DNA from 2 places in the Mesorhizobium sp. USDA 4775 genome. Region 2 is predicted to be linked to the other one. Evidence: predicted binding sites of a transcription regulator. Region 2 holds the regulator's gene; the other holds the start of a gene.
The links. Region 2 encodes PhoB, which activates phosphate uptake and scavenging genes when phosphate is short. Its sites were predicted from a motif close to TGTCATNNANCTGTCAT; they were not measured.

Region 1 (5,806 bases), 6.2 Mb from region 2:
CAGAAGAGGCTGTCAATGAGGGGGCTGTCACGGAAAGGGTCATGATCGGAGATGCAAAAAGGGCGGTGCTTTCGGCACCGCCCTTTCCGATTTCGCCGTTAGCCGCCGATGGCTGCCTTACGGGCTTCGACGATGACGTTGTAGAAGTCTGGCTTGACCGGAACGTAGCCGGTGAAATCGCCACCTTCGACGCCCTCGAAGCAAGCCTTGTCCTTCGTCGGCAGCTCGGTGAAGAAGGCGGCGAGCTTGGCGGTCATCTCGTCACCGAGCGCGGTGCGCACGACCAGCGGGCCGTTCGGGATCAGGCCCGAGCGCCAGACTTCGACGAAGTCGTTCGGGTCGACGGCGCCCTTGGCGACGACCTTGTGGAAGGTGCCGGAGGTGAAGCCGTTCTTGAAGTCGCCGATGCCGGAGGAATCATCGACCGCGACATCGACCTTGCCGTCGCGCACGGCCAGGATATTGTTCTCATGGCCGCCGTTGAACTGGGTCGAGGCGAAGAAGGTTTCGTTCGAGGCGCCGGTGTCCTTCGGAATCTGGGTCAGCGGGATCAGGTAGCCCGAGGTGGAGTCCGGATCGGCGTAGCCGAGCTTCTTGCCCTTGGCCGACTTGATGTCGGTGATGCCCGAGGTCTTCAGAGCCAGGCCGATCGAATAATAGCCGGTGGAACCGTCGGTCTGCTTGGTGGTGAGGATCGGGGTCACCGCCTTCGGGTCCTTGAGATAGACGCTGGCGTAGCCGGAGGCGCCGAGTTCTGCGAAGTCGAGCGTGCCGCCGAGCAGGCCTTGGATGACGCCGTCATAGTCGGCGGCAGGAAACAGCGAGACCTTCTCGAAGCCGAATTCGGCCTTCAGATGATCGGCCAGGCATTGGTAGTTGCGCAGCCGGTCGGTCTCGTTTTCACCGCCCAGAATGCCGACGCGGAATTCCTTCATGTCGGCGGCGTGGGCCATGCTGGTTGCCATGGCAAGCACCGAAACGGCGCTGAAAACCATCTTCCTGAACATTTGATGTCTCTCCTGTAAGTTCCGGCCCCGCGCCGGCAGCGTTCTTGATCTTGACAAGTGCCCTTGACGCGGGCGGACGATCCCAACCGCCCTTTCTTGGCCCATGATCTTTCCCGAAAACCGGATTCCACTTTTCGGGATCATGGGCTCAGTAACCCGGGAATGCGGGTTCGAGCGGTCCGGCGGATGCGGCAATCTTCTGCTTGAAGGCAACGCTGGTGGAGGTGATGGCCTCCGATATCTCTGCGCCATTGCTGTCAGCGCCATAGACGAGGCGCACGGCCTCGCGGTTGAGCTCTTCCGGCGGGCCGTCGAAGACGACCTTGCCGGCGGCCATGCCGATGATGCGGTTGCAATAGGCGCGGGCGGTGTCGAGCGTGTGCAGATTGGTGACGACCGTGATGCCCTCGCGCAGATTGATGTCCTGCAGCGAATCCATCACCACCTTCGCGTTGAGCGGGTCGAGCGAGGCGATCGGCTCGTCGGCGAGGATCACTTTGGGCTGCTGCATCATGGCGCGGGCGATGGCGACACGCTGCTGCTGTCCGCCAGACAAGGTGCCGGCGGGCTGAAGCGCGGTGCGGGCTATGTCGAGCCGCTCGAGCGCGGCGACCGCCTCGGCGCATTCGGCGCGCGAGAACATGCCGAGAAGGTTGGACAGGGTCGAGCGATGGTTCAATTTGCCGAGCAGGACGTTTGTCAGCACGTCGAGGCGCGGCACCAGGTTGAACTGCTGGAAGATCATGGCGCAATCGCGCTGCCAGCGCCGCAGCGGCGAGCCGCGCAACCGGGAGACCTCGGCGCCGTCAAAAAAAATCGACCCCTGGCTGGGGTCGACAAGACGGTTGATCATGCGAAGAAGGGTCGATTTGCCAGCGCCCGAACGGCCGATGACGCCAACCATCTGACCCTGCGGGATCGAGATGTTGACGTCGCTGACGGCGGTGTTCTTGCCAAATCGTCGGCTGACGCCGCGGATTTCGAGTGTGGCAGAGCTTGCTGACATGAGCAGGTTCCAGTCCGGACCTTGTTGATCGTCAGGCTCTCGCCTAGCGCAGCCACATGAACCTGCCGTGTCGCCAGCATGTCAGTTTTGTTACGCTCCACAGGCGCGACGGCTGAAGCGCGTCGCGCTGAAACGAATTCACGCGGCGCGCTTCGGGTCTTTGTTTTTATGCATGTCGTTCTCCCAAAACCGGGGCCACTTTCGGGCGACATGCATTGGCGCGTGACCGGCGATCAGCCAAGCACCAGCAATTCCTCGAAGTGCTTCATGTCGCGAAAGGCGCAGAAGGCGGGCGCCTTGATCTCGATCACCGGAGCCTGCCTTGTCAAAAGCGTCAGGCAATCGTCGAACAGAGCCTGCCATGCTGCCGCACGGTCGTCGGCAAGACGCCGGATCTGATACGCGAAGGTGATGTGGAAGACGTAGGCGTCATGATCGGGGTGCCGGTAGCCGAACGGCACCGCCAACGCATCGCGCCATTGACGCATGATGCGCACGTCCTCGTCGGTCGCGCCGGCAACGGTGAGACCGGTGGGCACGACCTCGATCACCTTGATGTTGAAAGGACCGAAGCCCTCGAAGCCCTTCAGGTGCTCCAGATAGAGGCGGGTCATGGCGTCGATGCTGGTGTCGAGCGGTACGTCCTGCGGCCAGTAAGGCAAGCGGCGGCGATATTCGATGATGCCCTGGAACAGCGTCATATGCAGGCTGGAAACGGGCGTGAAGGCGAGCCGGTCGGCGTCGGGCATCGCCAGCATCTTCTCGCGCACCGCAAGCACGGCGGCTTCGGAAGGCGATCCGCTGACGAGATGGCTGACGACGGTGTTGCCGGGCTCGGTCAGGAAATTGCCCGAGGTGTCGTAGCGCGTGCCGAGATGCGCCGGCGGGGTCGGGTTGGTGCCGGCAAAGAATCCGAAAAGCGAGGGTCTGACGGTGTCGAGCATGGCAATCTCCTTGGGGAGATGGCGTCCTGTCCGAGTCCTGTGTCAGAGATATGAACAGGCCCCCTTATGACGGCAATGTGAGGAACTATCCCTCGTATTTCTCCAGGAATGCCTCGGCCGTCAGCTCGCGAAAATCGTCGAGCGAAGCGCGCAGCCTAGCGTGGTCCCAGTCCCACCAGGCAAGCGCCTGATAGCGTTCGGCGGTGCGGCGGTCGAAGCGCTCGCGGATCGGCTTGGCCGGCACGCCGGCGACTATGGTGTAGGGCGCGACATCCTTCGAGACGACCGCGCCGGCGCCGACCGCCGCGCCATCGCCGACAGTGACGCCGGGCAGGACGGTCGAGCCGTGGCCGAGCCAGGTATCGTGGCCGATGGTGACGCGTTTGGCGCGGCGCTGGGCGAAGAATTCGCTCTCGTGCTCGGCGTCGTCCCAATAGTCCGAGGCGCGGTAGGTGAAATGATGCAGCGTCGGCCGCCAAGTCGGGTGGTTGGTGGCGTTGAGGCGCACGCTTGCCGCGATGTTGGCGAACTTGCCGATCGTCGCGCACCAGACAGAGCAATCCTGCATCATGTAGGAATAGTCGCCGAGTTCGCTCTCCGAAACCCGGCTGCGGTCGGCGATCTCGGTCCAGCGGCCAAGCGTCGAATTGTGTACCTCCGCCGTCGGGTGAACCAGCGGCGTCTCCGACAATTTCCTGGTCATGCGGCGAGTTTTCCTGGAGCAAAAGCGGTGACGTCGATGATGCGGTCGGCAACCGCCTCGCGAACATCATGATCGTGGAAGATGCCAAGCAGGGCGACGCCCGCCGCCTTTTTGGCGGCGATGAGTTCGATCACCACGTTGCGGTTGGTAGCATCGAGCGAGGCGGTCGGCTCGTCGAGCAGCAGGATAGGGTGCTCGGTGATGAAGCCGCGCGCGATGTTGACGCGCTGCTGCTCGCCGCCGGAGAAGGTCGCCGGCGGCAGTGCCCAGAGTTTTTCCGGCAAATTGAGCTGCGCCAGCAGGGCGCGTGCCTTGCCGCGTGCAACCTCGCGTTCCTCGCCGCGCTCGACCAGCGGTTCGGCGACGACGTCGAGCGCCGAGACGCGCGGCACGGTGCGCAGGAACTGGCTGACATAGCCGATCGTTTGCCGGCGAACGGCAAGCACGGTGCGCGGGCTGGCGTTGGCGAGATCGATCAGTCCGTCCTCGTGCCTGACGATGATCTGGCCCTCGTCGACGGCATAGTTGCCGTAGAGCATCTTCAGGATCGAGCTCTTGCCGGCGCCCGACGGGCCGCCGAGCACGGTGCATTCGCCCGCCCTGATCGAGAACGAGACACCGGCGACGACAGGCAGTTTGATGCCATCGCGCAGATGCATGGTGAAGCTCTTGGCGACGTCGGAAACAACGAGCGGCGTTGGCATCGTTACACCTGCAAAATGGAAGAAACGAGAAGCTGCGTGTAGGGCGCGCGCGGATCGTCGAGCACGCGGTCAGTGAGGCCGCTTTCGACGACGCGGCCGTCCTTCATCACCATCATGCGCTGCGACAGCAGGCGCGCCACGGCGAGATCGTGGGTGACGACGATGGCCGCGAGACCGAGGTCGGTGACCAGTCCACGCAACAGGTCGAGCAGGCGTGCCTGCACCGAGACGTCGAGGCCGCCGGTTGGCTCGTCCATGAACACCAGCCGTGGGCCGGTGACGAGGTTGCGGGCGATCTGCAGGCGCTGGCGCATGCCGCCGGAAAAGGCACGTGGCTCGTCGTCGATACGGTCTTGCTCGATCTCGACGCGCGACAGCCAGTCGACCGCCGTGGCGCGGATCTTGCCATAGTGGCGGTCGCCCACCGCCATCAGCCGTTCGCCGACATTGGCGCCGGCAGACACCGTCATGCGCAGGCCGTCGGCCGGGTTCTGGTGGACAAAGCCCCAGTCGGTGCGCATCAGAAAGCGGCGCTCGGCCTCGCTCATGCGGTAGAGCTCGCGGAACTGGCCGTCGCGCATGCGGTAGCTGGCGGTGCCCGACGACGGTAAGAGCCGCGTCGACAGGCAATTGAGCAGCGTCGTCTTGCCGGAACCGGATTCGCCAACGACTGCCAGGACTTCGCCCGGCCACAGGTCGAAGGAGACGTTGTCGCAGCCGACGCGCGACCCGTAGAATTTGGAGAGCGCCGATACGCGCAGCAGCGGTTCGTCGGTCATTGTGCCGGCTCCATTTTTTCGGAAGCAAGATGGATTTCCGGAGCAAGATGGCCGCGATGGCCCTCTTCACGCCGCTTCTCGCAATGGTCGGTGTCGGAGCAGACGAACATGTGGCCGCCATGGTCGTCGAGGATGACCTCGTCGAGATAGACATTTTCGGCCGCGCACAGTGCGCAGGGCTGGTCGAAGGTCTGCACCTCGAACGGATGGTCCTCGAAGTCGAGGCTGACGACATCGGTGAAGGGAGGCACCGCATAGATGCGCTTCTCGCGTCCGGCGCCGAACAGCTGCAGCGCCGGCGAGCGGTGCATCTTGGGATTGTCGAATTTCGGCGTCGGTGAGGGGTCCATCACATAGCGGCCCTCGACCTTGACCGGATAGGCATAGGTCGTGGCGATGCGGCCGTGCTTGGCGATGTCCTCATAGAGCTTCACATGCATGAGGCCATACTCCTCCAGCGCATGCATTTTGCGCGTCTCGGTCTCGCGCGGTTCGAGGAAGCGCAGCGGCTCGGGGATCGGCACCTGGTAGACCAGCACCTGGCCCGCGGTCAGCGGATGTTCGGGGATGCGGTGGCGGGTCTGGATGATGGTGGCGCCGGCGGTATCGGTGGTGACAGCGACATTGGCGACCTTCTTGAAGAAGGCGCGGATCGATACGGCG
Region 2 (5,806 bases):
TGGCATCGGCTGCACGACCTGGGAGGTCACGCGCCGGGTCGTCATTCCCTACACTCGCATCGGCATCATGGGCGGCATCATGCTCGCTCTCGGCCGCGCGCTCGGTGAAACGATGGCGGTGACCTTCGTCATCGGCAACGCGCACCGCATCTCGACGTCGCTGTTTGCGCCGGCAACGACCATCTCGGCGACCATCGCCAACGAATTCACCGAAGCGGTCGGCGATCTCTACACCTCCTCGCTGGTCGCGCTCGGCCTTATCCTGTTCGTTATCACCTTCCTGATCCTTGCCATCGCCCGCTACATGCTGATGCGCATCGACGCCCGCACGGGAGCCTGACCGATGTCGACAGCCGCATCGCTTCACCAAAGCCGCAAGCGCAAGAATGGCGTGATGATGACGCTGTGCGTCATCTCTGCCGGCATAGGCCTTGCCTGGCTGGCGCTGATCCTTGGCGCCTTGCTCTACAAGGGCCTGGCCGGCGTCTCCCTCTCGGTCTTCACGGAGATGACGCCACCGCCCGGCGACGCCGGCGGCCTGCTCAACGCCATCTACGGCAGCATCGTGATGACCATCATCGGCATCATCGTCGGCACGCCGATCGGCGTGCTGGCCGGTACCTATATGGCCGAATATGGCCGCTTCTCGAAGCTCACCACGGTGGTGCGCTTCATCAACGACATCCTGCTGTCGGCGCCGTCGATCATCATCGGCCTGTTCGTCTATGAGCTTATGGTGCGGCCGATGGGCCATTTCTCGGCGATCGCCGGTGCCGTAGCACTCGCCATCCTGGTCATCCCCGTCGTCGTGCGCACCACCGAGGACATGCTCAACCTGGTGCCCAACGCCTTGCGCGAAGCCGGCACCGCGATCGGCGCGCCGCGCTGGGTGGTCATCCGCTCGGTTGCCTATCGCGCCGCGCTTTCGGGCATCGTCACCGGCATATTGCTGGCCATCGCCCGCATCTCCGGCGAGACCGCACCGCTTCTTTTCACGGCGCTGAACAACCAGTTCTGGTCGAGCAATCTCAACGCGCCGATGGCCAGCCTGCCTGTCACCATCTTCCAGTTCGCTCTCAGCCCCTATGAGGAATGGCAGCAGCTGGCCTGGACCGGTGCACTCATAATCACATTGACGGTTCTCGCGCTCAGCATCTTCGCGCGCAGCCTGACCGGACGCAGAGAGGACAAATGAGCCAGATGTTGTCTCCAGACATGACGATCGCCGCCGAGGCGGTGACCAAGGCCAAGATCGAGGTCAAGAACCTCAACTTCTACTACGGCCAGTCGAAGGCGCTGAAGGATATCACGCTGTCGCTGCCCGAGCGCAGCGTCACCGCCTTCATCGGCCCGTCGGGTTGCGGAAAGTCGACGCTGCTGCGCGTCTTCAACCGCATCTACGAGCTTTATCCCAAGCAGACCGCCGAGGGCCAGGTGCTGCTCGACGGCCAGAACATCCTCGACCGTTCGCAGGATCTCAACCTGCTGCGCACCAAGATCGGCATGGTGTTCCAGAAGCCGACGCCGTTCCCGATGTCGATCTACGAGAACATCGCTTTCGGCGTCAGGCTCTACGAGAAGATCAGCAAGGCCGAGATGGACGGCCGTGTCGAGCAGGCGCTCAAGCGCGCGGCGCTGTGGACCGAGGTCAAGGACAAGCTCAATGCCAGCGGCCTCAGCCTGTCGGGCGGCCAGCAGCAGCGGCTGTGCATCGCCCGCACCGTGGCGGTGAAGCCGGAGGTGATCCTGCTCGACGAGCCGGCCTCGGCGCTTGACCCGCTGTCGACCGCCAAGATCGAGGAGCTGATCGACGAGCTGCAGGCCGACTACACGATCGTCATCGTCACCCACAACATGCAGCAGGCGGCGCGCGTCTCGAAGCAGACCGCCTTCATGTATCTGGGCGAACTGGTCGAGTTCGACCGCACCGAGAAGATCTTCACGTCGCCTCGCGAGAAGCGCACGCAAGACTACATCACCGGCCGCTTCGGCTGATCGCACGCATACGAGGACCAGGATCATGGCCGAACACACAGTCGCAGCCTTCGACGAGGATCTCGGACAGATCAGCAGGCTGATCAGCGACATGGGCGACCTCGCCGGCTCGATGGTCGGCGGCGCCACCAAGGCACTGCTGAACTCCGACAATGCTCTCGCTCAGCGCGTCGTCTCCGACGACGCCATCATGGATGCGCGCCAGCGCGAACTCGACGACCGCGCCATCACGCTGATCGCCAAGCGCCAGCCGATGGCCGACGACCTGCGCCATGTCGTCGGCTCGATCCGCATGGCCGGCGACCTCGAACGCATTGGCGACCTTGCCAAGAACATCGCCAAGCGCGTCGGCACTGTCGGCCTCAGCGCCACGCCGCGCGACCTGTCGCATTCCATCGACGCCATGGCGCAGCTGGTGTTGATCCAGGTGCAGGGTGTGATCGAGGAGTATGCGGCGCGCGATGCCGCGGCACTGGCGAAGCTGCGCGCCGACGACGAGCGCATCGACGTCAAATACACCTCCGTCTTCCGCGAATTGCTGACCTATATGATGGAAGACCCGCGCAACATCACGGCTTGCACGCATCTGTTGTTTTGCGCCAAGAATCTCGAACGCATCGGCGACCATGTGACCAACATCGCCGAGAATGCGTACTATGTCCTGACCGGCACGCAACTGCCCGCCAACCGTCCAAAACAGGACGAGACGGCGATGTCGGCGCCGGCGGCCTGAGCGCAGGGGTAATCAATCGATGATCGCACCACGCATCATGGTGGTGGAGGACGAGGAGCCGCTCGGCGTGCTCCTCCGCTACAATCTGGAATCGGAGGGTTACCAGGTCGAGGTGGTGACCCGCGGCGACGAAGCCGAAATCCGCCTGCAGGAGAACGTGCCCGACCTCCTTGTGCTCGACTGGATGGTGCCGGCGGTGTCCGGCATCGAACTCTGCCGGCGCCTGCGAATGCGGCCCGAGACCGAGCGGCTGCCGATCATCATGCTGACCGCCCGGGGCGAGGAAAGCGACCGTGTACGTGGGCTCTCCACCGGCGCCGACGACTATCTGGTCAAGCCGTTCTCGACGCCGGAATTCATGGCCCGCGTCAAGGCGCTGCTGCGCCGCGCCAAGCCGGAAGTGCTGTCCAGCGTGCTCAAGGTCGGCGATATCGTGCTCGACCGTGAATCGCACCGGGTCTACCGCAAGAAGAGCGAGATCCGGCTCGGGCCGACCGAATTCCGCCTGCTCGAATTCATGATGCGGCACCCCGGGCGCGTGTTCTCGCGCAGCCAACTGCTCGACAATGTCTGGGGCGAGACGATCTACATCGACGAGCGCACCGTGGACGTGCATGTCGGCCGGTTGCGCAAGGCGGTCAACAATGGCCGCATGCCGGATGTCATCCGCACCATCCGTGGGGCGGGCTACGCGATCCGCGAGGATTGAGCACGACCTGACTCAGGCGACGTTTTTCTTCGCGGCAGGGCCTGCTTTCGTTTGCACGCCGGGCGCGAAAATCTCCTGGTCGACGAAGGTCAGCGCGCGCATGGCACAGCCTTCGCGGATCAGCGGCAGTTCGTTCGGCTCGGTGTCGAAGGAGATCGATTTCGAGTGCTGGCCGCCGGCGGTCTGGGCGATGGCCTCGCGCAATGCCGGCTCGATCAGGTCGAAGGCAGCGGCGCTGACGCCGACCATGGCGACGGGCGCGGGATCGATCAGCGCAAACAGGCTGCCGAGGCCGTAGCCGAGTGCCTCCCCGGCCTTGCGGTAGGCTTCGCGCTCGGGCCCGTCCCGTTCCCGTGCCGTCGCGGCCAGCGCCCGCATCTGCGCGTCGCTGACATCGGCCACCGGCTCGGTGTCCTCGCTGAGCTGCCTGGCGTTGCGCCAGATGGCGTAATTGCCGGCATAGGCCTCGACACAGCCGCGCCGCCCGCAGCGGCAGAGCGCGCCGCCCGGCCGGTGGATCATGTGGCCGAATTCGCCGCCTGAGGAATGGGTGCCAGTGAACAGCTCGCCCTTCAGCACCAGCCCCATGCCGATGCCGTGCGAAAGCAGGATGGCGATGAAGTCGTCACGGTAGCGCTCGGGATCGCGCCAGCGCAGCGCCACCGCCATCATGTTGCAGTCGTTTTCCATGGTGGCGGGGATACCGAACTCGGCTTCGAGTATGTCGGCGAAGGCGATGTCGGTCTGCGGTGTGATCGGCGACCACAGCATCGCCCGGGCCTCGGTGTCGGTGATGCCCTGGATCGCCAGCGCGATGCGGGCGACGCTGCGTACGTCGATGTCGGGATCCTCGAGGCGCCGCCGCACTATGGCCACGCACTCGCCGATCAGCGCCTCGCGCGACATGGTCAGCGTGTCCAGCCGGCGCTGTTCCTCCGATATCACCTGGCCGGCATAGTCGATGACTGCAACCGATAGGAAATTCAGCGACAGCACCACGGTCATTACAGCCGTGGCCTCCGGATTGAGGCCGAGGCCGACCTGCGGCCTGCCGCGTTTCAGCGCGCCGGCCTCGCTCGGCTTGCCCTCGGCCAGGATGCCTTCACCGATCAGGTCGGAGGAAATCGCCGATATGGTCGAATGGCTGAGGCCGGTGGTCGCTGCGATCTCGGTGCGCGAGGGCCGGCCGGCCCGGCGCACGGCCGCGATCACCATGGCGCGGTTGCGCCGGCGCAGATCGTCGTGGCGGATTCCGACCGACATGTTTTTCACATCCTCCCGGTCGCCGCGGTTCTTCCGGTCCTCCCTCGAACGCTGCCGGCGACACGGTCAAATACTGGCAGAAGCGGCCTGTGCTGTCATTTATTTATTGCGAAGCTCGAAAAAAATTCAGAGGGACATCTAAATCCATCAGAATCGTTGTTGACAGCGTTCCGGTGTTGGATCAGTGTTTTTTCGAGGCTCGAAAAAATAGGGCCTCTGTGCCGGCCTTAGGGCCAGTTTGGTCGCGCCATACGCGGCGCAGGGAGGAATATCATGAAGAGATTCACAGCCGCCATCCTGGCGGGTGTCGCCATGTCGCTGACGCTTGCGTCGGTCGCGCAGGCGAAGGACAAGGTCATCGGCGTTTCGTGGTCCAACTTCCAGGAAGAGCGCTGGAAGACCGACGAGGCCGCCATGAAGAAGGCGATCGAGGCCGCCGGCGACAAATATATTTCCGCCGATGCGCAATCCAATCCCGGCAAGCAGCTTACCGATGTCGAGAGCCTGATCTCGCAGGGCGCCAATTCGCTGATCATCCTGGCCCAGGATGCCTCGGCCATCGGCCCAGCCGTGCAGAAGGCGCTGGACGAAGGCATTCCGGTCGTCGGCTATGACCGCCTGATCGAGAACAAGGACGTCTTCTACCTGACCTTCGACAACAAGGAAGTCGGCCGCTTGCAGGCCAGCGCGGTGTTCAAGGCCAAGCCGGAAGGCAACTATGTCTTCATCAAGGGCTCGGGCGCCGATCCGAACGCCGACTTCCTGTTCGCGGGCTCGATGGAAGTGCTCAAGGCTGCCATCGACAGCGGCAAGATCAAGAATGTCGGCGAGGCCTATACAGACGGCTGGCTCCCCGCCAACGCCCAGAAGAACATGGAGCAGTTCCTGACCGCCAACGACAACAAGGTCGACGCGGTCGTCGCGGCCAATGACGGCACCGCCGGCGGCGTCGTCGCGGCGCTGACGGCGCAGGGTCTTGCCGGCACCGTGCCGGTTTCGGGTCAGGACGGCGACCATGCCGCGCTGAACCGCATCGCGCTTGGCACCCAGACCGTGTCGGTGTGGAAGGACGCGCGCGAACTCGGCAAGAACGCCGCCGAGATCGC

Region 1: the regulator PhoB is predicted to act here: its motif matches at 2,092-2,108, upstream of phnC (phosphonate ABC transporter ATP-binding protein).

The regions. Positions count from the first base shown of each region.
Region 1 covers NZ_JBSSFM010000001.1:6,410,507-6,416,312, reverse strand. Annotated here, with positions in the region: gene phnE (phosphonate ABC transporter, permease protein PhnE) at 1-43, opposite strand, end outside; gene phnD (phosphonate ABC transporter substrate-binding protein) at 99-1,007, opposite strand; gene phnC (phosphonate ABC transporter ATP-binding protein) at 1,156-2,013, opposite strand; gene ACVILI_RS31485 (DUF1868 domain-containing protein) at 2,247-2,957, opposite strand; gene ACVILI_RS31480 (DapH/DapD/GlmU-related protein) at 3,043-3,660, opposite strand; gene phnL (phosphonate C-P lyase system protein PhnL) at 3,657-4,364, opposite strand; gene phnK (phosphonate C-P lyase system protein PhnK) at 4,367-5,143, opposite strand; gene ACVILI_RS31465 (alpha-D-ribose 1-methylphosphonate 5-phosphate C-P-lyase PhnJ) at 5,140-5,806, opposite strand, start outside.
Region 2 covers NZ_JBSSFM010000001.1:245,782-251,587, reverse strand. Annotated here, with positions in the region: gene pstC (phosphate ABC transporter permease subunit PstC) at 1-340, shown strand, start outside; gene pstA (phosphate ABC transporter permease PstA) at 344-1,195, shown strand; gene pstB (phosphate ABC transporter ATP-binding protein PstB) at 1,192-1,995, shown strand; gene phoU (phosphate signaling complex protein PhoU) at 2,021-2,728, shown strand; gene phoB (phosphate regulon transcriptional regulator PhoB) at 2,748-3,437, shown strand; gene ACVILI_RS01210 (ROK family protein) at 3,450-4,700, opposite strand; gene xylF (D-xylose ABC transporter substrate-binding protein) at 4,974-5,806, shown strand, end outside.